DNA from 2 places in the Janthinobacterium sp. OK676 genome. Region 1 is predicted to be linked to the other one. Evidence: predicted binding sites of a transcription regulator. Region 1 holds the regulator's gene; the other holds the start of a gene.
What was found. Region 1 encodes FNR, which switches genes on or off when oxygen is low (the NO sensors DNR and NnrR bind a similar motif). Its sites were predicted from a motif close to TTGATNNNNATCAA; they were not measured.

Region 1 (5,316 bases):
GGCGCTCGCGGTACAGTTCGATGGCGGCAAAGCCGGAGTCCACTTCGTCGGCCAGCCAGCCCCACGCCTCGATCAGTTTCACGATCAGTTCGCGCGTGGTGCGGTTGTCGTCGGCCACCAGCAGGCGCAGCTGTCCCAGCGCCGGCGTGCGCCGCGTTTCGGCCGGTTGCGCCAGCATCTCGAAGGGCACGCTGAACCAGAAGCGGCTGCCCTTGCCTTCGCTGCTGGCGACGGCGATGTCGCCGCCCATCATGTGGATCAGCTGCTTGCTGATGGCCAGGCCCAGGCCCGTGCCGCCGAAGCGCCGCGTGATGCTCTGGTCGCCCTGCGAAAACGCGGCAAACAGCTGCTGTTGCTGCAATTCCGTCATGCCGATGCCCGTGTCGCGCACTTCGAAGCGCAGCCAGGCGCGGCCGTTTTCGCTTTCGGCCAGGCTGACGGCCACCACCACTTCGCCGTTCTCGGTAAATTTGATGGCATTGCCGGCCAGGTTGACGAGAATCTGCTGCAGGCGCTGGGCGTCGCCCACGAGGCGCCGCGGCACGTCGGGCTCGACGGCGATGGCCAGTTCCAGCTCCTTTTCGCCCGCATTCATCGTCATCGTCGTGGCCAGGGTATTCATGACTTCGTCGAGGTCGAATTCGACGGGCGACAATTCCATGCGGCGCGCCTCGATCTTCGAATAGTCGAGCACGTCGTTGAGGATGCCCAGCAGCGACTGGCCCGCCACGCGCACCATGGTCAGATACTTGCGCTGTTCCGTATCGAGCTTGGTATTGCCCAGCAAATACACCATGCCCAGCACGGCATTGAGGGGCGTGCGGATTTCATGGCTCATGTTGGCCACGAAATCGCTCTTCGCGCGGTTGGCCGCCTCGGCCCGGTCGCGCTCCTGCTCCAGCTCGGCCGCGCGCGATTCGAGTTCCTGCTGCAGGCGGTCGCGTTCGCTCATCAGGCCGTTGAACGCTTCCGTCAGTTCGCCGATCTCGTCGCGCTGCCGCACCGGCACGGGGGTGAAACGGCTGCCGCTGGTGCGCAGGGCCAGCAGGGTGTCGCGCAAACGCACCAGCGGCGACAGCAGGCGCACGGTGACCCAGCCCAGAACGGCAGCGGCCAGCAGCGAGGCGAGGATGCTCCACAGCACCAGCCGGTACAGCACGCCGTCGAACGGTTCGAAGGCGTCGTCGACGGGCAGCGAGGCGGCCAGCAGCCAGTTCACCGATTTCAGGCGCTTGAAGCTGTTGACGGCCGTGACGCCGCGGCTGTTGGTGCTGACCATGCTGCCTTCGCCATCTTCCTTCAATAGCTGGGTGGTGGTCGGGTTGGCGTTCGGCTGGCGCGGCTGCAACAAGCGGCTGGTATCGGGGTACAGCACGTAGCGCGGCACGGCGCCGCGCGTGAGGATGAAGTAATAGCCGCTCTTGCCGATCTTTTCCGTGCGCAGACGTCCCAGCAGATTGTCCTTGTACAGGCGCAGCACGCCGATCACCACGCCGGCCACCTGGCCATCGGCGGCCAGCACGGGCGCCACCATCTGCACGATGGGCATGCCGCTCGACTTGCCCAGCATGGGTTCCGTGATCATGGGCTGGCGCGTGCGCAGGACGGTCTGGAAATACTCGCGCTCGGCGACGTTGATGCCGGCGCGCCCCGCCACTTCCGGCATGTCGGCCACGACAGCGCCCTGCGCATCGAGCACCAGCACGTCGTCGAACAGCACCAGCATCGAGCGGCGCGAATAGTATTCGCGCAATTGGGCCGGCTGGGCGATCAATTCCGGCGGCTGCTGCCTGGCCGTCAGGGTGACGATCTGCAGCAGCATGCCCAGTTTGTCGTCGAGCTCGGCTGCGGTGCGGCTGATCAGGGAAGACTGCTGGCTCAGCAGTACTCGCGTGAAGTCGTCGCGCATGTGCCGCACCTGGATCATGGTGACCAGCGCGATCATGGCGATCGAGGTCAGGCTGGTGGCCAGCGCGACTTTTGCTTTGATGCCGAGAGGCTTCATGATTTCCTTTTCAGTACCGGGCGGCACAGGCGGCAGATAATGCTGTTAGGAATTTTCCTATCAATACATCAACTTGGCAAGCGGCACCGCGCAAATGCCCCTCCCCGCATGGGCTTGTGACGATGTTGCCATATAATTAAAGGCTGGACGTCGTTTATTCGCCGAAATTACCGTGAAATTGGCACACGGCAACCCTGTATGCAGTAAACTTGTTGTTGCATTTTCTAAAAGGTACCGACATGACTGAAGCGCTACTCACTCCAACCTTGCCCACAGTAACCGTGGAAGCGTTGCGTGCGCGATGCTCGACCTGCAGCATGCATCAATTGTGCCTGCCGATGGGCCTCGATGTGGGCGACATGGACAGGCTGGACCAGATCATCGGCCGCCGCCGCAAGATCGTGCGCGGCGCCTCGCTGTTCCGCATCGGCGACTCGTTCCAGAACCTGTACGCGATCCGCCTGGGACACTTCAAGACCTATCAGATCAATCCCGGTGGCGAAGAGCAGGTGACGGGTTTCCAGATGGCCGGCGAACTGCTGGGCATGGACGCCATCAGCGCCGACCGCCACCACTGTAATGCGGTGGCGCTGGAAGACAGCGAAGTGTGTGAAATCCCGTTTTCCAGCCTGGAACAATTGCTGGGCAATATGCCGACCCTGCTGCGTCATTTCCACCGCATGATGAGCCAGGAAATCACGCGCGAGCAAAGTGTCATGCTGTTGCTGGGCAATATGCAGGCGACGCAGCGTTTTGCCGCCTTCATCGTCAACCTGGCGTCGCGCTACGAGGCGCGCGGCTATTCGGGCAGCAATTTCCAGCTGCGCATGTCGCGCGAGGAAATCGGCAACTACCTGGGCCTGACCATCGAGAGCGTCAGCCGTTTATTGTCGAAATTCAAGAAGGAAGGCTGGCTGCGCGTGTCGAACCGCGAGATCGAGATCTTGCAGCCTGCCAAGCTGAAAGCCATTACGGCAGGCACGGACGTGTGTAAATAAGCTTTATAGCTCTTCATCCGCGCGCAGCGCGATGCTGCGTTGCACGGGCCAGGTCCAGATGCCGGACAGGCGCCACTCGCGCTTGTCGTTTTCCACCAGCACCTGCCAGCGGCTGCGCTCGAGCATCGGCAGGGCGACCGAGAAATTGCCGGCCGCATCGGGCCGCACCAGCAGCTTGATATCCTTTTCCGGCAGGGTCGCATGCGCCAGGTGCAGGAGCAAAGGAGCCTGATAGGCCTTGCCGAAGCTGTGCACGGAGCCGCTCAGGCGCGCCTGCGCCACGTCATACGACAGGCTCGTATCCATGGCCAGGTCGCTGGCGATCGTGTCGCGCTTCAAATCCTGGTTGATCGCCTTGCCCTGCTTGTAATAATCGCCCACCACCAGCGCGTCGGGCTGCGTAAACGCGATATAGCCCATGAAGCTGCCGACGACCACGGACAGGCCGGGGCCGATCATCAGCAGCCATGGCCAGCGGTGCTTGTACCACGGGGCAACGGGGGCTTGCAGTTTCAGACTGTCGGACATTTTGTTCTCCTTGGGGTCAGGCCCTTTGGGTCTGTCCCCAGCTTTTGCTTCTGGGTTGAAAATACAGTAAACCTACCGCATGTTGAATGCTACCCCTACGGCGAAATACCGGGGTCGGACCCAGAGGGTCCGACCCCGAATCAACATCACCGCGGCACGATGAAGACCGCGCTTTCGCGCACGTGCAGCGACGGGTCGTCCAGCGATTGCAATTCGATCGCAATCTTGTTCGAGCCCTTCTCGCCCACGCCGTGCGGCACGCGCAGGCGGATCGGCCAGCCCAGCGTTTCCGTCGGCTGCAAGGTCACTTCTTCGCGCGTCAGCAAGGTCAGGCCCGGCAAGCCGGAAGCGCTGATCTTGAAATGCTGGCTTTGCTCGGACGTGTTCATGATCTGCAGGCGGTAGACGTTTTCGATCATGCCGTCTTCCACTTCGCGTCCCATTGAACCGCGGTCGCGGATCACGTCCATTTTCAGGGGCGTGCGCAGGGCCAGCGAGGTACATACGGCGATGATGATCAGGGCCAGGATGGACGTGTAGATCAGCACGCGCGGGCGCATGGCGCGCTGGCGGATCTGCTTCGAATTGAAGTTGTTTTCCATCGCATGGTCGGTGCTGTAGCGTATCAGGCCACGCGGCCGCTCGACCTTGTCCATCACGCTGTTGCAGGCATCGACGCAGGCGGCGCAGCCGATGCATTCATACTGCAGGCCGTTGCGGATATCGATGCCGGTCGGACACACCTGCACGCACAGGGTGCAATCGATGCAGTCGCCCAGCTTGTCGTTGTTGCCGGCCTTCTTGCTCATGGCGCCGCGTGGTTCGCCGCGCTTGGCATCGTAGGTGATGATCAGGGTGTCCTGGTCGAACATGGCGCTCTGGAAGCGCGCGTAGGGGCACATGTATTTGCACACCTGTTCGCGCAGCCAGCCCGCGTTGCCGTAGGTTGCCAGGCTGTAGAACAAGACCCAGAACCATTCCCAGGGACCGAAATTGAGGGTGGTCACCTCGCGCGCCAGTTCCTTGATCGGCGTGAAGTAGCCGACAAAGGTAAAGCCCGTCCACAGGGCGATGGCGCCCCATACCAGGTGCTTGGCCGTCTTCTTGAAGGCCTTGCGCACGGACGGGCCCTGCCTGTCGAGGGCCATGCGCGCGCTGCGCGTGCCCTCGATGCGGCGTTCGACCCACAGAAAGATTTCCGTGTATACCGTTTGCGGGCAAGAAAACCCGCACCACACCCGCCCGGCAATGGCCGTGACGAGGAACAACAAATACGCACAGATGATCAGCAGGGCCGCCAGATAGATGAAATCCTGGGGCCACAGCACGACGCCGAAAATGTAGAACTTGCGCGTGGTCAAGTCGAACAGCAGGGCTTGCCTGCCGTTCCAGGTCAACCACGGCAAGCCGTAGAACGCCAGCTGGGTAAGCCATACGCATACCCATCGCCAGGTAGCGTAGCGTCCTTTGGCCTCGCGAGGGTAGATCTGCTCGCGGGCCGCATACATCTTGATGACTTGAGGTTCCATTACATCATTTCACGGGCGTCGGGGAATTCGACAGGCTCCAGACATACGCCGACAGCACGTGTACCTTGGATTCGCCCAGGAAATCGCTGAAGGCCGGCATGGTGTTGTTGCGTCCCTTGCGTACGGTTTCCATGATGGTATCGGCGCTGCCGCCGTACAGCCAGGTCTTGTCCGTCAGGTTCGGTGCGCCCAGCATCTGGTTGCCCTTCGCATCGGCGCCGTGACAGGCCATGCAGGCGCCGAACTTGGCCTTGCC
Region 2 (5,316 bases), on a different contig from region 1:
TGATGCAGCACCAGCGCTTGCCGGATGGCCTGGCGCTGGCTCGCTTCCACGATCTGATGCATCGATAGCAGCGGCGCCGCCGGCGTGCCACAGGCGGCTGGCGCCGGCAATTGCGTATCCGCGCCGGCCGGCGCTTCCAGCGCATCGAGGTCGAGCATGTCCGTTTCCAGGGTCACGATGTCCTTGCGGTCCGCGCCGCGTATCACGGCTTTCAGCGCGGCCCGGCTGATCACATGTTCCAGTTCGCGCACGTTGCCGGGCCAGCGGTAGTGGCACAAGGCGTTTTCCGCCGCAGCGGACAGGCGCAGGCTGCGCAAGCCCAGGCGCGCGCGGTTCAGTTCCAGGAAACCGCCGGCCAGCAGCAGCACGTCATTGCCCCGCTCGCGCAGCGGCGGAATCGGCACGGGATACACGGATAAACGGTGATACAGGTCGGCGCGGAACGTGCCGTCGCGCACATGCTCGCGCAGACTGCGGTTGGTGGCGGCGATCACGCGCACGTTGACGCGGCGCGGCCGGTCCGCGCCCAGGCGCTGGATTTCGCCATTTTGCAAGGTGCGCAGCAGCTTGGCCTGTATCGACAATGGCAATTCCCCCACTTCATCGAGAAACAGGGTGCCCCCTTCGGCCGCCTCGAAGCGCCCGGGCCGGTCGCTGACGGCGCCGGAAAACGCACCGCGCACATGGCCGAACAATTCGCTTTCGGCCAGCGATTCCGGCAAGGCCGCGCAATTGACGTGGATCAAAGGCTTGCCCGCGCGGCGCGACAGCCGGTGCAGGCGGTGCGCACACAATTCCTTGCCGACGCCCGTTTCTCCCAGCAGCAGCACGGGCAGTTCGGAATCGGCCACCACCTGCAATTCGTGCAGCAAGTGCGTGATGGCGCCGCTCTGGCCGACGAAATCGTGTTCCTCGCGCGGCGCCTGCGCATCGGCCAGCATGGCGCCGCCCGACAGGCGCAGGGCGCGGATTTCCGTTTCCAGCCGCGTCACGCGCACGGCCGCCTCGATGGCGCAGGCCAGTTCGCCCAGGTCGCGCTGCGCCTGCCCGTCGAAGGTGCCCACCTGCAGCGCGTCGAGCGTGATCACGCCCCAGCGTTCGCCTTCCAGGTCCAGCGCCATGCCCATGCAGTCGTGCACGGGCAGCGGCTCGCCGGCCCGCTCGGCGATCAGGCCATCGTAGGGATCGGGCAGGGAACTGTCGTGATGGAAGCACAGTACGCCGCGCCGCTGCAGGATGGCGGCCAGGCGTGGATGGTCGGCGACGGCGAAGCGGCGTCCCAGCGCGTCGCTGGCCAGGCCGGCCATCGCCACGGGGCGCAAATGCTCGCCGTCGAGCTTGAGCAAGGCCACGGCTTCGCAGCCGAAGTGGGCGCGCAGGCTGCCGACGAGGCGCTGCAGGCGCACGGCCACGGGCAGGTCGGCGACCAGGTCGGTGAGCAGCAGCAGGTGGATGGCGGTGGTGGTCATAATTACCATGCAGGGTACAACGGACCACGCCCAAAGAGGGTCATATCGACCCTGCATTTTTCAAATCGTTGATTTAAAACAAGTTTTTCCTGGCACACGGATTGCCTGGGTAAGGGTGCCGAACCGGCATACAAGACCAAGGAAAGCTTGATGAAAACGACTCCCTCCCTCCGCGCCATTGCCGCCGCCGTCTGCGTACTGGCCATGCCCCTGTCCGTGCAAGCCCAGGTGAGCCTCCCTGCCACCGCCGCCGCTGTCAGCCAACCCTCGGCCGCCGCCGCGCTCAAGCGCTATGAACTGCAAACCAATATCGTCGACGGCAAGATGGTGTTCATCGACGCCAAGGGCCAGGTCAACCCCGTGCTGGCGGCCAAGGTGGGCGACACGGTCGAACTGGTGCTGAAAAGCGGCGAAGGCGCCGAGCACGATCTGCTGATCCCGGAACTGAACGTCGCATCCGCGAAGTTCAGCGCCAACAGCGGCAGCACCACCGTGCGCTTCAAGGTCACGCGCGCGGGCACGTTCACTTATTACTGCTCGATCCCCGGCCACCGCCAGATCGGCATGGAAGGCAAGCTGGAAGTGAGCGGTACCTCGCTGGCCGAGACGGCGGCGCCGAAGGCGGCCAGCGAATCGAGCCAGGCCGCCGCGCTGGCCCTGTACACGCCCGCGCCATCGCCGATGCGCGGCCCCGACCCATCTGCCGTCAACGTGGCGGCCAATCCCGCCTCCGTGCCGTCCGCCATTGGCGCGCGTGCGCCGCAAACCCTGAAATACCGGATGGAGACGGTGGAACTGCCGGGCAAGCTCGATGACGGCACCAGTTTTACCTACTGGACCTTCAACCGCCAGGTGCCCGGCCCCATGCTGCGCGCGAAGGTGGGCGACACGGTGGAACTGACCCTGTTCAACGCCAAGGACAGCAAGATGATCCACTCGATCGACTTGCATGCCGTGACGGGTGGTCATGGCGGCGGGCAGCATACGCAGGTGGCGCCGGGCCAGGAAAAAACCGTCACCTTCAAGGCGCTCAATCCCGGCCTGTTCGTGTACCACTGCGCCACGCCGCTGGTGCCGCAGCATATCGCGGCCGGCATGTACGGCATGATCCTGGTCGAACCGGAAGGCGGCTTGTCAAAAGTCGACCGCGAGTATTACGTGATGCAGGGCGAGATGTACACGGGCCGTCCGCACGGCGCACCCGTGCACCAGGAAGCGAACCTGGAAAAAATGGCCAATGAGCTGCCCGACTACTACGTCTTCAACGGCGAAGTGGGCGCCCTGAGCAAGACGCACAAACTGCAGGCGAAAGTCGGCGAGACGGTGCGCATCTATTTCGGCGTCGGCGGCCCGAACAAGATTTCATCGTTCCACATCATCGGCGAGATCTTCGACAAGGTGTACAGCGAAGGCTCGATCAGCAGCCCGAAACACGACGTGCAAACGACGCTTGTGGCACCGGGCGGCGCGACCATCGTCGAACTCAAGGTACAGCATCCTGGCAGCTATCTGCTGGTCGACCATGCGCTGTCGCGCGCCGGCAAGGGCGCCGTGGGCGTGCTGGAAGTGACTGGCGAACCGGTGCCCGGCGTCTACCACGCTGGTGCCCATCAATAAACCCCATTCATCCTCAAGGAACCATTATGGACATGATCGATCAATCCCTGGGCCAGCTGGCCCGCCGCATCCCCGGCGCCACGCGCCTGTTCGATGCCCACCGCCTGGATTTCTGCTGCGGCGGCAACAAGACCCTGCGCGCGGCGGCCGAAGCGGCCGGCGTGGACACGGCGCCCATCGTCAAGGAGTTGCAAGTGCTGGCAGGGCGGACTGACGCCAGCGGCGAGCGTGACTGGCAGGAAGCTTCGGCCACCGAGCTGGTGGAACACATCCTGTCGCGCTACCACGCCGTGCACCGCGAGCAGCTGCCCGAACTGATACGCCTGGCGCGCAAGGTCGAGCAGGTGCATGGCGACCGCGCCGACTGTCCGCACGGGCTGGCGGAACACCTGTCGGCCATGGCGCAGGAACTGGAAAGCCATATGCGCAAGGAAGAAGACGTGCTGTTCCCCATGATCGTGCGCGGCCAGGGCCCACGGGCCGGCGCGCCCATCAACGTGATGCGCATGGAGCACGACGACCATGGCGTGGCCTTGCGCGCGATGGAGGAAATGACGAACGATATCACCGCACCTGGCGGCGCCTGCACCACCTGGCGCGCGCTGTACACGGGCTTGCGCACCTTCCGCGAGGATCTGATGGCGCATATCCATACCGAAAACAATATCCTGTTCGAGCGCTTTGCGCCGGCCGTGGTGCACTGACAAAGGAAAGACCCATGGGTCAATATAAAAAACTCTGGTTCACCCTGATCGGTGTGCTGATCGTGACGTTTTCGCTGCTTGGCTACTACGGCGCCGAAGTGTACCGGCAGGCGCCGCCCATCCCCGCGCAAGTGCTGGCGCAGGATGGCCGGCAACTGTTCGACCGCGAGGGCATCCTCGACGGCCAGACGGCCTGGCAATCGGTCGGCGGCATGCAGCTCGGTTCCATCTGGGGCCACGGCGCCTACCAGGCGCCCGACTGGACGGCCGACTGGCTGCACCGCGAACTGACGGCCTGGCTGGAACTGGCCGCGCAAGAGCAGCATGGCAAGGCCTACGCGGCGCTCGACGGCCCCGCGCAGGCGGCGCTGCGCGAAGCGCTCAAGCTCGAATACCGGGGCAACCGCACCGATGATGCGCAAGTGTTGCGCCTGTCGCCGCGCCGCGTGCAAGCGATTGCCAACACGGCGCACTATTATGACCAGCTGTTCTCCGACGCGCCGGCGCTGCACGCCAGCCGCGAGCATTTCGCCATGAAGGAAAACACCCTGCCCAGCGCCGAGCGGCGCGCGCAGATGACGCAATTCTTCTTCTGGACGGCATGGGCCGCCGCCACCGAGCGTCCTGGCCAGAAAGTGACCTATACGAACAATTGGCCACACGAACCGCTGATCGGCAACCAGCCCAGCGGCGAAAACCTCGTCTGGTCGGTCGCCAGCGTGGTGGTGCTGCTGGCCGGCGTGGGCTTCCTCGTCTGGGGCTGGGCCTTCCTGCGCGACCACGATGAAGCGCTGCCGGCGGCCGGTCCGCGCGACCCGCTCACCACGTTCGCGCTGACGCCTTCGCAGCGGGGACTGGGAAAATATCTGTTCCTCGTGGTGGCGCTGTTCATCTTCCAGGTCTTCATCGGCGGCTTCACGGCGCACTACACGGTGGAAGGGCAGCAGTTCTACGGCATCGACGTGTCGCGCTGGTTCCCGTATGCGCTCACGCGCACCTGGCATATCCAGGCCGCGCTGTTCTGGATCGCCACGGGCTTCCTGGCCGCCGGCCTGTTCCTCGCGCCCTTGATCAATGGCGGCAAGGACCCCAAGTGGCAGCGCCTCGGTGTCGACGTGCTGTTCTGGGCCCTCGTCGCGGTCGTCGTCGGCTCCTTCATCGGCAATTACCTAGCCATTGCGCAAGTGATGCCGCCCGAGTGGAATTTCTGGCTCGGCCACCAGGGTTATGAATACGTGGACCTGGGACGCCTGTGGCAGATCGGTAAATACGTGGGCATTTTGCTGTGGCTCGTGCTGATGCTGCGCGGCGTCGTGCCGGCCCTGCGCAAGCCGGGCGGCGACAAGAACCTGCTGGCGCTCTTGACCGCGTCCGTGGGCGCCATCGGCCTGTTCTATGGCGCCGGCCTGTTCTACGGCGAGCGCACGCACCTGTCCGTGATGGAATACTGGCGCTGGTGGGTGGTGCACCTGTGGGTGGAAGGTTTCTTTGAAGTCTTCGCCACGACGGCGCTGGCCTTCATCTTC

Region 2: a site for FNR is predicted at 1,538-1,551, ahead of nirK (copper-containing nitrite reductase). Genes of this name have one in related genera too.

Annotation. Positions count from the first base shown of each region.
Region 1 is NZ_FNHA01000018.1:63,934-69,249, reverse strand. It holds gene BLU39_RS26895 (response regulator) at 1-2,005, opposite strand, end outside; gene fnr (fumarate/nitrate reduction transcriptional regulator Fnr) at 2,245-3,003, shown strand; gene BLU39_RS26885 (FixH family protein) at 3,007-3,531, opposite strand; gene ccoG (cytochrome c oxidase accessory protein CcoG) at 3,678-5,060, opposite strand; gene ccoP (cytochrome-c oxidase, cbb3-type subunit III) at 5,065-5,316, opposite strand, start outside.
Region 2 is NZ_FNHA01000003.1:118,675-123,990, reverse strand. It holds gene norR (nitric oxide reductase transcriptional regulator NorR) at 1-1,469, opposite strand, end outside; gene nirK (copper-containing nitrite reductase) at 1,620-3,086, shown strand; gene ytfE (iron-sulfur cluster repair protein YtfE) at 3,113-3,790, shown strand; gene BLU39_RS07415 (nitric-oxide reductase large subunit) at 3,805-5,316, shown strand, end outside.